3 regions of the Streptomyces sp. NPDC006208 genome follow, and region 3 is predicted to be linked to each of the others. Evidence: riboswitches for the same ligand, from Rfam matches in the RefSeq annotation. Region 3 holds a riboswitch; each other region holds the start of a gene.
What was found. Region 3 has a riboswitch for cyclic di-AMP ahead of ABZ208_RS05920 (M23 family metallopeptidase). Riboswitches for the same ligand answer to the same signal wherever they lie in the genome.
Positions count from the first base shown of each region.

Region 1: linked by a shared signal. The riboswitch ahead of ABZ208_RS08785 (NlpC/P60 family protein) and the one ahead of ABZ208_RS05920 (M23 family metallopeptidase) in region 3 are both predicted to bind cyclic di-AMP.
Region 2: linked by a shared signal. The riboswitch ahead of ABZ208_RS20265 (transglycosylase family protein) and the one ahead of ABZ208_RS05920 (M23 family metallopeptidase) in region 3 are both predicted to bind cyclic di-AMP.

Region 1 is NZ_JBEXSW010000008.1:160,763-164,965, reverse strand. It holds gene pcrA (DNA helicase PcrA) at 1-1,478, opposite strand, end outside; cyclic di-AMP (ydaO/yuaA leader) riboswitch at 1,807-1,968, shown strand; gene ABZ208_RS08785 (NlpC/P60 family protein) at 1,971-3,143, shown strand; gene ABZ208_RS08780 (hypothetical protein) at 3,214-3,567, opposite strand; gene ABZ208_RS08775 (NlpC/P60 family protein) at 3,886-4,203, shown strand, end outside.
Region 2 is NZ_JBEXSW010000023.1:78,718-82,920, reverse strand. It holds gene eno (phosphopyruvate hydratase) at 64-1,344, opposite strand; gene ABZ208_RS20265 (transglycosylase family protein) at 1,682-2,314, opposite strand; cyclic di-AMP (ydaO/yuaA leader) riboswitch at 2,318-2,522, opposite strand; gene ABZ208_RS20260 (transglycosylase family protein) at 2,787-3,689, opposite strand; gene ABZ208_RS20255 (cytochrome P450) at 3,828-4,203, opposite strand, start outside.
Region 3 is NZ_JBEXSW010000006.1:16,246-20,448, reverse strand. It holds tRNA gene ABZ208_RS05930 (tRNA-Met) at 1-56, shown strand, start outside; gene ABZ208_RS05925 (PP2C family protein-serine/threonine phosphatase) at 240-1,382, shown strand; cyclic di-AMP (ydaO/yuaA leader) riboswitch at 1,621-1,776, shown strand; gene ABZ208_RS05920 (M23 family metallopeptidase) at 1,788-2,834, shown strand; gene ABZ208_RS05915 (PrsW family intramembrane metalloprotease) at 3,008-4,203, opposite strand, start outside.

The DNA.
Region 1 (4,203 bases), on a different contig from region 3:
CGCTTGGGCACGTTGAGGATGCGGCGCAGCGGGACGTTGTCCTCCGGGTTGGCCAGGACGCGCAGATACGCGAGTACGTCCCTGACCTCCTTGCGCTCGTAGAAGCGCACTCCGCCGACGACCTTGTACGGCAGTCCGACGCGGATGAAGATCTCCTCGAAGACACGGGACTGGGCGTTCGTCCGGTAGAAGACGGCGACGTCGCCGGCCTTCGCCTCCGCGTTGTCGGTCAGCCGGTCGATCTCGTCGGCGACGAACTGGGCCTCGTCGTGCTCGGTGTCCGCGACATAGCCGGTGATCTGCGCACCGGCCCCGGCGTTGGTCCACAGATTCTTCGGACGGCGGCTCTCGTTGCGCTCGATGACCGCGTTGGCGGCCGAGAGGATCGTCTGGGTGGAGCGGTAGTTCTGCTCCAGCAGGATCGTCGTCGCCTCCGGGTAGTCCTCCTCGAACTGGAGGATGTTGCGGATGGTGGCCCCACGGAAGGCGTAGATCGACTGGTCGGCGTCACCGACGACGCACAGCTCGGCAGGCCCCAGGTCCTCGTATCCCGTGCCCACCAGCTCGCGCACGAGTGTGTACTGAGCGTGGTTGGTGTCCTGGTACTCGTCCACCAGGACGTGCCGGAACCGTCGCCGGTAGTGCTCGGCCACGTCCGGGAACGCCTGCAGCAGGTGGACGGTGGTCATGATGATGTCGTCGAAGTCGAGGGCGTTGGCCTCGCGCAACCGCGACTGGTACATGCGGTACGCCTCGGCCAGCGTCTTCTCGAAACCTCCCCCAGAGCCTCCGGCCTGGGAGGTACCCCCAGCCGCGCGGTCCGCGAAGGTCTCCTCGTCGATCAGCTCGTTCTTCAGGTTCGAGATCTGGGCGCTGAAGGACTTCGGCGGAAACTTCTTCGGGTCGAGGTCCAGGTCCCGGCAGACGAGGGCCATCAGCCGCTTCGAATCGGCCGCGTCGTAGATCGAGAACGACGAGGTGAAACCCAGCTTCTTGGACTCGCGGCGCAGGATACGGACGCATGCGCTGTGGAACGTGGAGACCCACATCGCGTTCGCCCGCGGCCCGACGAGCTGCTCGACACGCTCCTTCATCTCACCGGCGGCCTTGTTGGTGAAGGTGATCGCCAGTATCTGGCCGGGGTGCACATGGCGGGTCGCGAGCAGGTGGGCGATCCGGTGGGTGAGCACCCGGGTCTTGCCGGATCCTGCTCCGGCGACGATGAGCAGCGGCGACCCGGTGTGCGCGACGGCGGCGCGCTGCTGTTCGTTCAGCCCTTCGAGGAGGGCTGCCGGGTCCAGGACGGGGCGCGGAGCTCCGTCGCGGTAGTACCCGTCCCTGGCCGGGGGCACGTCGAAAGCGCCCTCGAAGAGATCGTCCGGAACCTGCTCCGGAGCCGACTCCTCTGGGGGCGGCGGGTGCTCCTCCGCGTGGGGCTGGAGGTCTGCCAGGAAGCTGTCGTCAAAGAGGCTGCTCATCGCTCTACGAGTCTAGGCCGCCCCACCGACAGACGTGGACGCCGCCCGAAACCCCGCACTCCCGGGAGCGGGAAGTGGTACGGCGGCGGGCTCGGAACCGGGTCCCGGCCCGATGTCCGCACCCGCGCGCAGCGCGCTGACCTGTAGGCCAGGACCGGCTCCGGACATGACGGAGTCCCGGTTACCCCCGGTACCCCTCACCCATGCCTGAGGCAAGGTCACGAAAATGTATCGGACAAATCGAACATCAACCTTCCCAGCAGCCGCACGAGTTGGCTAGCGTGCTCGTCCAGACGGCCCGTACCCCCCTGGCGACCCACGTCACATCGGGCGGTCTGCGCCGAATCCTGGCCTTCCGCAAGGAAGTTCGGAACCGGGGACCCACTATGCACAACTGGGGTGAATCGGACCCGTCTCGAACTGGTCCGTAGGGCATCTTCCGTTCGCCCGAACCCGACAGCTAACCCGGTAGGCGGTCCACGGAAGAAGGAGATGTCGGCCTTGGCGTCGCATCGCAAGCCCCGCAGCCGTACGGCGAAACCCTCGACCGCCGTCGGGTTCACCACGGCCGCCCTCGCCGGTGTCACCCTGCTGTCCTCGCAGAGCGCAGGCGCCGCGCCCGCCGAGCCGAAGCCCTCCATCGAGGAGGTGCAGAAGAAGGTCGACGACCTGTACCGGCAGGCCGGCACGGAGACGCAGAGGTACAACAAGGCCAAGGAGGCCACGGAGGGGAAGCGCCGCGAGGTCGGCAAGCTTCTCGACGAGGCCGCCCAGCGCACCGAGAAGCTGAACGAGTCCCGCCGGGCGCTGGGCAACTACGCCGCGGCGCAGTACCGCACGGGCGCGGTCACCCCGACCGCCGCCCTGCTGTTCGCCGACAGTCCCCAGGCGTACTTCGACCAGAGTCAGCTGATGGACCGGATGACGGACCAGCAGCGCGAGACGATCAGCGAGTACGAGACCGAGCGGGCAGCCGCCGCCGAGCAGCGGTCCGAGGCGACGAAGAGCCTCGAGTCCCTCACCGAGTCGCAGCAGGCGCTGCGCGAGAGCAAGCGGACCGTGCAGACCAAGCTCGCCGAGGCGCGCGAACTGCTGTCGAAGCTGACGGCGCAGGAGAAGGCCCGGCTCGCGGAGATCGAGCGCCAGAAGGAGGAGGAGGCGCGCCGCAAGGCCGAGGCGAAGGCCAAGGCGGAGGCGGAGGCCCGAGCCCAGGCGGAGGCCGAGCGCCGGCAGCAGGAGCAGCAGAACGACACGAGCCCGGGGACGGGTACCGGCACCGGCACCGGCACGGGCACATCGCCCGACAGCGGCTATGCCGCCAAGGCCGACAAGGTGCTCGCCTTCGCCCGCGCCCAGATCGGCAAGCCGTACGTCTGGGGCGCGACCGGCCCCAGCTCCTACGACTGCTCCGGCCTGACCCAGGCGGCGTGGAAGGCCGCCGGCGTCGAGCTGCCGCGTACCACCTGGGACCAGGTGAAGGTCGGCCAGCGGGTCGCGACGAGCGACCTGGTCCCCGGAGACCTGGTCTTCTTCTACGACGACATCAGCCACGTCGGCATCTACATCGGCGGCGGCAAGATGATCCACGCCCCCAAGCCGGGCGCGAACGTCCGCGAGGAGTCCATCTACTACATGCCGATCTACGGCAGCGTCCGCCCGGCCTGACCGGGGCGAAGCGCAAAACAGCGCCCGGGCGGCCGAGCCGCCCGGGCGCTGCGCTGTCCTCGGGGACGTCTCACGTCCACAGGGTCGCGATGAAGATGTTCGCCACGGTCAGGCCGCCGACCGCGCCGAACACCGCCTTGTCGACCTTCTCCTCGTCGCGCTTGACGTAGACCAGTGCCAGGATCACCACCAGGACCGCGAGCTTGATGCCGATCTTGAGGTTGTTCACCGGCTGGTCGTCCGCCTGGTTCAGGCCCACCAGCGCCACGCCCGTGATCAGCATCGTCAGGGCACCGTGCAGCATCGCCGGGGTGAAGCGCGCCGTGCCCGCGCCCATCGCCTTCATCTGGGTCAGGAAGCCGCCCAGCAAGGAGGCGATGCCGATGATGTGCAGGGCGACGAAGACATTGATGAGTACGTCCATGAGGCGGAGCCTAGCCCTGCCCCTACCACTGCCCTCCTGTAAGGGGAGCCTCATTCGGAGCATCGGTCAGGCCGGCGCGGGAATGTGGGCCCGGGCGAGGAACCCGCATACAGAAAGCGGTCCGAGCTGTCCACCTTCGTTCACTTTCGGTCCTTGGTCCGCTGTCCCGTGACCGCCGGGCTTAGCGTCCTTCGTCAGGTGGCCGACTCCCCAACGCCGTTGAGCAGCCGGACGGTTCGGCCGCCACCGCCGAGATGTCCGGCGGCGGGCCGCTTCCCCTGTGCGGCGCGCCGCCGGACCCGCAGGGAACGGAAGGACGTGGACGCCCCCGTGGCAGCGCACCGGAAACCCAGGCAGCAACCGTTCGGCGGCCAGGCCGCTCGTACGGCCGCCACTCTCGCGCTCGCCGGCGCCGCGACGGCCACCGCCTTCGAAGGGACCGGGCACGCCGAACCCCGGCTCACCCCCGCACAGATCAAGGCCCGGGTCGACAGGCTCTACCAGGAGGCCGAGGTGGCCACCGAGAAGTACAACGGGGCCCGGGAGGAGACCGCGAGCGCCCGCAGGTCGCTCGGCAGGCTGCGCGACGAGGCCGCCCGCAGGACCGAGCGGCTCAACGCCTCCCGCAACGCCCTC
Region 2 (4,203 bases), on a different contig from region 3:
AGGGCGTCAGCCGGTGATCGGCCAGGGATCACGCGGTGACCCGGCCGGCGATCGGGCCGGTGATCAGTCCTTGTAGCGCGGGAACGCGCTGCGGCCCGCGTACACCGCCGCGTCGTCGAGGATCTCCTCGATACGCAGCAGCTGGTTGTACTTGGCGACGCGCTCGGAGCGGGCCGGGGCGCCGGTCTTGATCTGTCCGCAGTTGGTGGCGACGGCCAGGTCGGCGATGGTGACGTCCTCGGTCTCACCGGAGCGGTGGGACATCATGCACTTGAAGCCGTTGCGCTGGGCGAGCTCCACGGCGTCCAGCGTCTCGGTCAGCGAACCGATCTGGTTGACCTTGACGAGCAGGGCGTTGGCCGCGCCGTCCTCGATGCCACGGGCCAGGCGCTCCGGGTTGGTGACGAAGAGGTCGTCGCCGACGATCTGCACCTTGGTGCCCAGCTTGTCGGTGAGGACCTTCCAGCCGGCCCAGTCGTCCTCGAACAGCGGGTCCTCGATGGAGACCAGCGGGTACGAGGCGACGAGCTCCTCGTAGTACTCGGTCATCTCGGCGGCCGAGCGGGCCTTGCCCTCGAACTCGTAGGCGCCGTCCTTGTAGAACTCGGAGGCGGCGACGTCGAGCGCGAGCGCGATGTCCTTGCCGGGCGCGTAGCCGGCTTCCTTGATGGCCTCGAGGATCAGGTCCAGGGCGGCGCGGTTGGAGTCGAGGTTCGGCGCGAAGCCGCCCTCGTCGCCGAGGCCGGTGGACAGGCCCTTCTGCTTCAGGACCTTCTTGAGGGTGTGGTACACCTCGGTGCCCCAGCGCAGGGCCTCGGAGAAGGACTCCGCGCCGATCGGCGCGATCATGAACTCCTGGATGTCCACGTTGGAGTCGGCGTGCGAGCCGCCGTTCAGGATGTTCATCATCGGAACGGGCAGCAGGTGCGCGTTCGGGCCGCCGAGGTAGCGGAACAACGGCAGGTCGGAGGCCTCGGACGCGGCGTGTGCCACGGCGAGGGAGACGCCGAGAATGGCGTTGGCACCGAGCGAGGACTTGTCCGGGGTGGCGTCCAGGTCGAACATCGCCTGGTCGATCAGGCGCTGCTCGGTGGCGTCGTAACCGACGAGCTCCGGGCCGATCTGCTCGATGACGGCGAGGACGGCCTTCTCGACGCCCTTGCCCTGGTAACGGTTCTGGTCACCGTCGCGGAGCTCGAGGGCCTCGAATGCACCGGTGGAGGCGCCGGACGGAACGGCAGCACGACCCGTGCTGCCGTCGTCGAGGCCAACCTCGACCTCGACCGTGGGGTTGCCTCGGGAGTCCAGGATTTCCCGGGCTACGACGACGTCGATGGACGGCACGAGCATCTCCTTCTGGGATGTGACGCTGGTAGTGCAGGTCTCTTGGCCTTGCGGCAAGAGCCTAACCGCCTCGCGGGCATCGGCTGCCCGATGCCCGCCCCCTGGGACGAAAAAGGGCATCAAGACCGCCGCTGCCGGACAAATGGTGCCGGATCTACCCGTCGGTAACCGCTTCCGCGAGCGGGCCGAAACGACTGAACCCCGGTCCGGCACCAAGGGGGGAAGGGTGCGCCGGACCGGGGCGAGTGGGGGACGGGGCCTGCCGCGGCAGCCGGTGGTCCGCCGGGTCCACCGGTGTGCGGAAGCCCCTGGGGACGCCGCGCGTCCCCGGAGGGGGTCAGCCCAGGCGGAGCAGCTGACCCGGGTTGATCACATTGACGTCCTTGATGACGTCCTTGTTCAGGTCGTACAGCTTCTTCCAGCCGCCCTTGACCTTCTCGGTCTTGGCGATCGAGCTCAGGGTGTCGCCGGCCTTGACCTTGTACTCGGCCTTCTTGGCGGCCTTCTTCGCCGGGGCCGCCGGGCGCTCGGAACGGGTGACCGGGGCCTCGGCCCGCTTCGGGGCGGGCTTCGCGGCCTCGGCGCCGCCGGCGTACGGGGCACTGGACAGGTTCACGCCGCAGTGCGGCCACGCGCCCTTGCCCTGGCCGGCGAGGACCTTCTCGGCTATCTCGATCTGCTGCGACTTCGACGCCTGGTCGGCGGTCGCGGCATAGGCGGAGCCGCCGTATGCGGCCCAGGTGGAGGCGGAGAACTGCAGTCCGCCGTAGAAACCGTTGCCGGTGTTGACGGACCAGTTGCCGCCGGACTCGCACTGGGCGACGGTGTCCCACTCGGACGCGGTCGCGGCGGACACGGAGGTGGCACCGAGGACGGGGACGGCGACGGCGGCACCGGTGACGCCGACGAGCGTGGCGAAACGGGTGGCCTTGGACGGGCGACGGCGCTTGAGCGTGGTGGCGCGCAGCATGGGACATCTCCTCACCGACGCCTGCGAGGTGAGCTGTCGGGTTCGGGCCGGTGGGGTGTCCCCGGTTCCCTCAGGAACCATGGGACGAGTGCCCGGCCGCGCACCTGGTGCGCGGCTTCACCCCAAGCCGGTTCCGTCCGTCGGTCTCAACGTCCGGGCCCGGCACTTACCTTGGGTCCCCCGCTCCTGCCTACGGCGCTGTGAGCGACGACTGTTCCCCCCGACCGGCGGCAGGATTCGGCGTGACGGTCGACGGGGCCCGCGATGGCGAGCGGTCAGACCGTAGACACAGCCCTCCCCGATGTTCAAAGCGTGAACATCGGGGAGAAATCGCCCGAACCGGACGGAAGGAAAGTCCCTTTTTCGCAGGTCAGGCCCGAGATGGCCGGATCGCGCAAGCGTGGTACGCGAGTTGCCGCAAAGAGACCCTTGTCTCACTCGAACAGAACGGACATAACGCCGCGAACTGCCGCTACTTCAGATCGAGATCAAGGCTCTGGCCGGGGAGGATGAGATCGGGGTCGGCGCCTACGGTCTCCTCGTTGGCCTGATAGATCGCCTTCCAGCCGCCGGACACCTCGCGCTCGTCGGCGATGGCCCACAGGCTGTCGCCGGGCCGGACGGTGTAGGCGCCGGGCTCGGCGTCCGCTTCTGCGGCCGCCCGCTCCGAACTGTCACCGCGTGAGGCGTGACGACCAGTTTCACGGCCCTTGTCCGTATTGCCTGATTCCGCCTCGTCGGGAGCGGGTTCACCCCGGTGCTTACCGGTGCCGTTCGCCGCGTCGGAACCCTCGGGAGCCGGATCCCCGGAAGCGCCCTCGGTCGGGTCGGACTGCCCCGCCGGGTCCGATACGTCTGATTCGTCCTTTGAATCTGACTTGTCCGGTGTGCTCTTCGGCGCGTCACTCGTGCCGGGATCCTTCGACCCGGCCGGAGCGCTCGGCTCCGGAGACACCACCTCGCCCAGCTCCACACCCGGATCGACACCGGCCGCGGCGTCATCGCCCTGCAGCCCGGCGATCGCACCGCACATGGGCCACGCCTCGGGCCCCTGCGCGTCGAGCACCTTCTCGGCGACGGCTATCTGCTGGGAGCGGCTGGCGAGGTCGGCGCTGGGCGCGTACGCCGTGCCGCCGTAGTCCTCCCAGGTCTCCTGCGAGAACTGCAGCCCGCCGTAGTACCCGTTGTCGAGGTCGGCACTCCACATGCCACCGCTCTCGCACTCGGCGACGCGGTCCCATGTGGCCCCTTCCGCCGCGGAGGCGGATCCGGCGCCGAGCAGCGGAATGGCGATGGCGGAGCCGGTCACCCCCGCCGCGACGAGGAGTGCCGGAGCCTGACGGGGTCGGCGGTGCCGTCCGTTCCCGGAGCGCATGCGGTTGCCTTTCGCGTGACTACAGATGACTGCGTGCCTGCTGGTACGGCCGAGTCGACGGTGAACGTAGCCGGATCGCACGTGAGTCACAAGTCGATGCAGCGGAGATCACGTGAAAGTCACGATATTGATCGTGCGTCAGTTTCCGGAAGGTGTGAACTCAACGGGCAGAGTGCGCAATCCGCGCATGATGAGTCCCCCACGCCACCGCAAATCGTCCGGATCGCCCGCAAGTCGTACATCCGGCATTCTTCGGAGCAGCGTCGCGAGCGCGGTCTGTCCCTCCAGCCTGGCCAGCGGCGCACCGAGGCAGTAGTGGATGCCGTGCCCGTACCCGAGGTGCTGGTTGTCACTCCGGGACAGGTCGAGCGTGTCCGGGGCGCTGAAGCGCTCCGGGTCGCGGTCGGCTGCCGCGAGCACGACGAGGACGGGGTCGCCCGCCGCGATGGACTGCCCGCCGATGGTGAGCGGCTCGGTGGCGAAACGCCAGGTCGCGAGTTCCACCGGCCCGTCG
Region 3 (4,203 bases):
GGTAGCTCGCTGGGCTCATAACCCAGAGGTCGCAGGTTCAAATCCTGTCCCCGCTACTAGCAGGCAGTGGCCCGGTTCCCGATCGAAAAGATCGGGAACCGGGCCTTTGTCGTGTGCCGGAGAGCCGGCCCCTTCGCCCGGTCGGAGGACGGCGGGTCGCTGTTCGGCCCGGCAGCCGGGAGCCTTGAGGGGGCGCGGTACCGTCCGCGCCCGGAGGAGGACCGGGCAGGAGAACGGCATTGGGGCGAGAGCAGGGCAGGATCTGGAGCGCTCAGAGCCTCGTCCGAGTGCTGCCCCCGCTGATGATCGTCGGTGGGGTGGTCTTCGATCTGCTGACTCCGCCCCAGTTCACCGCGGTCCCGATGTTCGCGGCGGCTCCGCTGATCGCCGCACCGCTCTTCAGCTGGTTCATGACATTGCTGACCGGGATCGCGGCGGTCATGGGTGTGACCGGCCTGCACTTCTACAACCAGTCCATCGGGGAGATCACGTCGTACACCGAGGTGAGCACCGTGGTCACCGTCTCGGCGCTCGCCCTGCTGATCAACACGGTCGTCCGGCGCAGTGGCGAGCGGCTCGCCTCCGCGCGGGGGATCGCGGAGGCGGCGCAGCGGGCCGTGCTGCCGGAACCGGCGGGGCGGATCGGCGGACTGCAGGTGGCTGCTCGGTACGAGGCCGCCCAGGCGGACGCGTTCATCGGCGGCGATCTGTTCGCCGTGCAGGAGACGCCGCACGGTGTGCGGCTGATCGTCGGGGACGTACGCGGCAAGGGGATGGGCGCGGTGGCGGTCGTGGCCGTCATCGTCGGGGCCTTCGGCGAGGCGGCCGAGCAGGAGGGCTCGCTGGAGGGCGTGGCCCTGCGGCTGGAGCGGGCACTGGCACGCGAGACCCCCCTGCGGGAGGGCCTGGACGCCGTCGAGAGCTTCACCACAGCCGTACTGGGTGAGATCCCGCGCGAGGGCGGCCTGGTGCGGCTGGTGAACCGCGGCCATCCGGATCCGCTGGTGCTGCACGGCGACGGGAAGGTGGACAGCCTGGTGCCGTCCGAGGCGTCGCTTCCCCTGGGAATGGGGGACTTGGGGAGGTGGCCGGACCGGGCGGAGGAGTATCGGGTGCCCGCCGGGTCCACGCTGCTGTTCTACACCGACGGGCTGTCCGAGGCGCGCGATGCCGACGGGGTGTTCTACGACCCCCGGGCGCGGCTGCGCGGCCGGCTGTTCGCCGGGCCCGAGGAACTGCTCGACGCGGTGGTCGCCGACGTACGACGGCACACCGGCGGTGGGGCGAACGACGACATGGCGCTGCTGGCGGTCGCCCGGCCCGCGGAGAGACGGCCGGAGCCGGGCGCGAGGGTGCCCGTGACGGCCGCAGAGGAGGAGTAGCGACCCCGGCGCCACGCTGTGTGATCGAAGGACACCACTCCGCATAACATTTGACGAACCGTCAGAACAGGGAGTGTCCTGAGTGGCGATCAAGTCGCCCGATTCCGGACGGTTGTGTCCAGATAAGTCCTGGCCAAAGCCGTTAATGATCAGTCGGAACAGCTTGGAATCCGGCCCCCGTGTCTATTAACGTTCGATAACGCAGCGCGGTCGTCACAACCGTCGCAAGAGACGGCACCGTGCGCACGCGCCGAATCCCGCAAGGGAACCGGGGAACCACCAATTGGGGTGAATCGGGCGTCTTTTGCCGTGCTGTACGCGGCCGAAGTGCCTGTAGGAGACCTTCCTGCTCCGAACCCGTCAGCTAACCCGGTAGGCGAGAAGGAAGGAAAGGAGTGCGCCTTCGTGGCGTCCAACATGCCTGCCCCCGAGGCCCCCTTCGTAACGAGTCCCTTCGGTGACGATGCCGGGGAGCGGGAGTGGGAGGAATGGAACCCCACCGCGGACTCCGTCCGTCCGGTGCGCGGCCGGCACCGGGTCGTCAAGCAGCGCGGCGGTCTCGCCCGTAGCTCCACGGTGCTCGGCGTCGGTGTGATCGCCGCAGTCGGCGCGGGTGGCATGGCCACCGCGCAGGACAAGCCGGCGGTCTCGATATCGCTTCCCGACGCGATCACGGACAAACTCCCCGACGCCAAGTCCCTGCCGGGCGTCGGCTCCCTCATGTCCGACGACTCGGACTCGGGGAACGACAACACCACGACGCTCGGCGGCGTGACGACCGCCGTCGCCGACGGCGACGCGGCGGGCTCCCAGCGGACGGCCGACGCGGGCGAGGCGCTGCGCGCCCGGATCCTGCAGCAGGCCGAGCAGCAGCAGGCCGAGGTGGACGCCGAGGCGAAGGCCGCAGCCGAGAAGGCCGCCGCCGAGCAGGCGGCTGCCCTGGCCGAGAAGCAGCAGACCGCGGCAGAGGCCAAGGCCGCGGAGGAGAAGCGCAAGGCCGAGGAGGCCGCCGCGGCCAAGGCGGAGGCCGAGCGCCTCGCCAAGCTCGCCGCGAGCTACTCGCTGCCCACCTCCTCGTACACGATCACCTCCACCTACGGCGAGTCCGGCTCCATGTGGTCCTCCGGCCAGCACACCGGCCTGGACTTCGCGGCCCCGACGGGCACGCCGGTCAAGGCGGTGCACGGCGGCACCGTCACATCGGCCGGCTGGTCCGGTTCGTACGGCTACCGCATCGTCCTCGAGCTCGAGGACGGCACCGAGGTCTGGTACGCCCACCTCTCCTCGATGACCGCCACCGCGGGCCAGAAGGTGACCACCGGCGAGACGATCGGCCGCGTCGGCGCGACCGGCAATGTCACCGGGCCTCACCTGCACCTCGAGGTGCACACCGCGGGCGGCTCGGGTCTCGACCCGATGGCGTGGCTGCGGGACAAGGGCCTCACCGTCTGACGGTCCCCACACCGGCCGATTCACCGCTTTTCCGTCCGGATCGCCCGCCCCCTCACCCCCGTGGTGAGTACGGGGCCGGGCGGCTTCCGGCTGCCCGCGCACCGGTGGCGGGCACCGCGTACCCCGGCGGTCGCGGTGTCCCCCGACCTCCGGGCTGCCGGTCCCGCCCTTCGTCAGATCCGGTAGGGGTTGGGCCCGCCGTAGTTGCGGTACGGAGGTGGCACCCGCACCCGTCCGGTGGCCTGCGCCGCATAGCTGAGCGAGGGACCGGCCACCTCCCTGCGCTGCCACAGATGGTGGAGCAGCTCCTGCTCGCGCTCCGCGAAGTCCGGGCCCATCGCGCCGCGGTGGGCCCGGTGGCGCAGAAACGCGAGCGAGGTCGCGAACGCCTCGTACTCCGAGACAGCATGCCCCGCGGCCGGGCCGTAGGTCCGCCGGGCGAAGTCGCGGGCCATCGTGCGCGCCCGCATGGACGACAGTGCGGGCGGCTCGGCGGGCAGCAGCCAGCCGGCCGCGGCGTACGCGGGCAACTGCAGGGATATCGTGCGCAGCTCGCGCTGCCTGGTCCATATCGTCAGCCAGGTCAGCAGCCCGAACGCGGGCACCATGAACGCCCCGTACACCGCGTAGAAGCCCCACGGGCCGAACAGCGAGACGGAGCCGTTCCACAGGGCGTGCACGCCCATCGCGAGGACGAGACCCAGCAGCGGCAGCGCGATGCGGCGGATCCGGCGGCGCCGGGCGGCGAGCGCGGCCATCCCGAAGCCGATGCCGGTCAGCACCGTGAAGAGGGGGTGCGCGAACGGCGACAGCACGATGCGTACGAAGAAGGTCGCGGCGGTCACGGACGCCAGTCCCGAGGTGCCGATCTCCTGGTCCTCGCCGAAGGCGTTCCCGAGATAGAGGATGTTCTCGGTGAAGGCGAAACCGGTCGCGGTGAAGCCGGCCACCACCACGCCGTCGACGATCCCTGTGAAGTCACGGCGGCGGAAGAGGAAGATCAGCAGGATCGCGGCGGCTTTGGCGCTCTCCTCGACGACCGGCGCGATCACGGTCGCGCCGAGCGTGTCCGCCGATGCCGGATCGGCGGTGGCCGTGGCGATCCAGCGGGTCGCGAAGGTGTTGGCGATGATCGCGATCAGCGCGGCGGCGCAGGCGCCCCACGAGAACGCGAAGAGGAGATTGCGCCAGGGGCCCGGTTCGACCCGGTCCAGCCAGCGGAAGGCCGTCATGAGCAGCGGGACGGGCAGGGTGGCGAGTCCGAGCCCGACCAGGAACCCGTGGGTGCCGGTCTGTTCCCGTACCAGCGCGAGGATCACCAGTCCGCACAGGGCCAGCAGCGTGATCAGCACACCCGCGCGGACCGCCT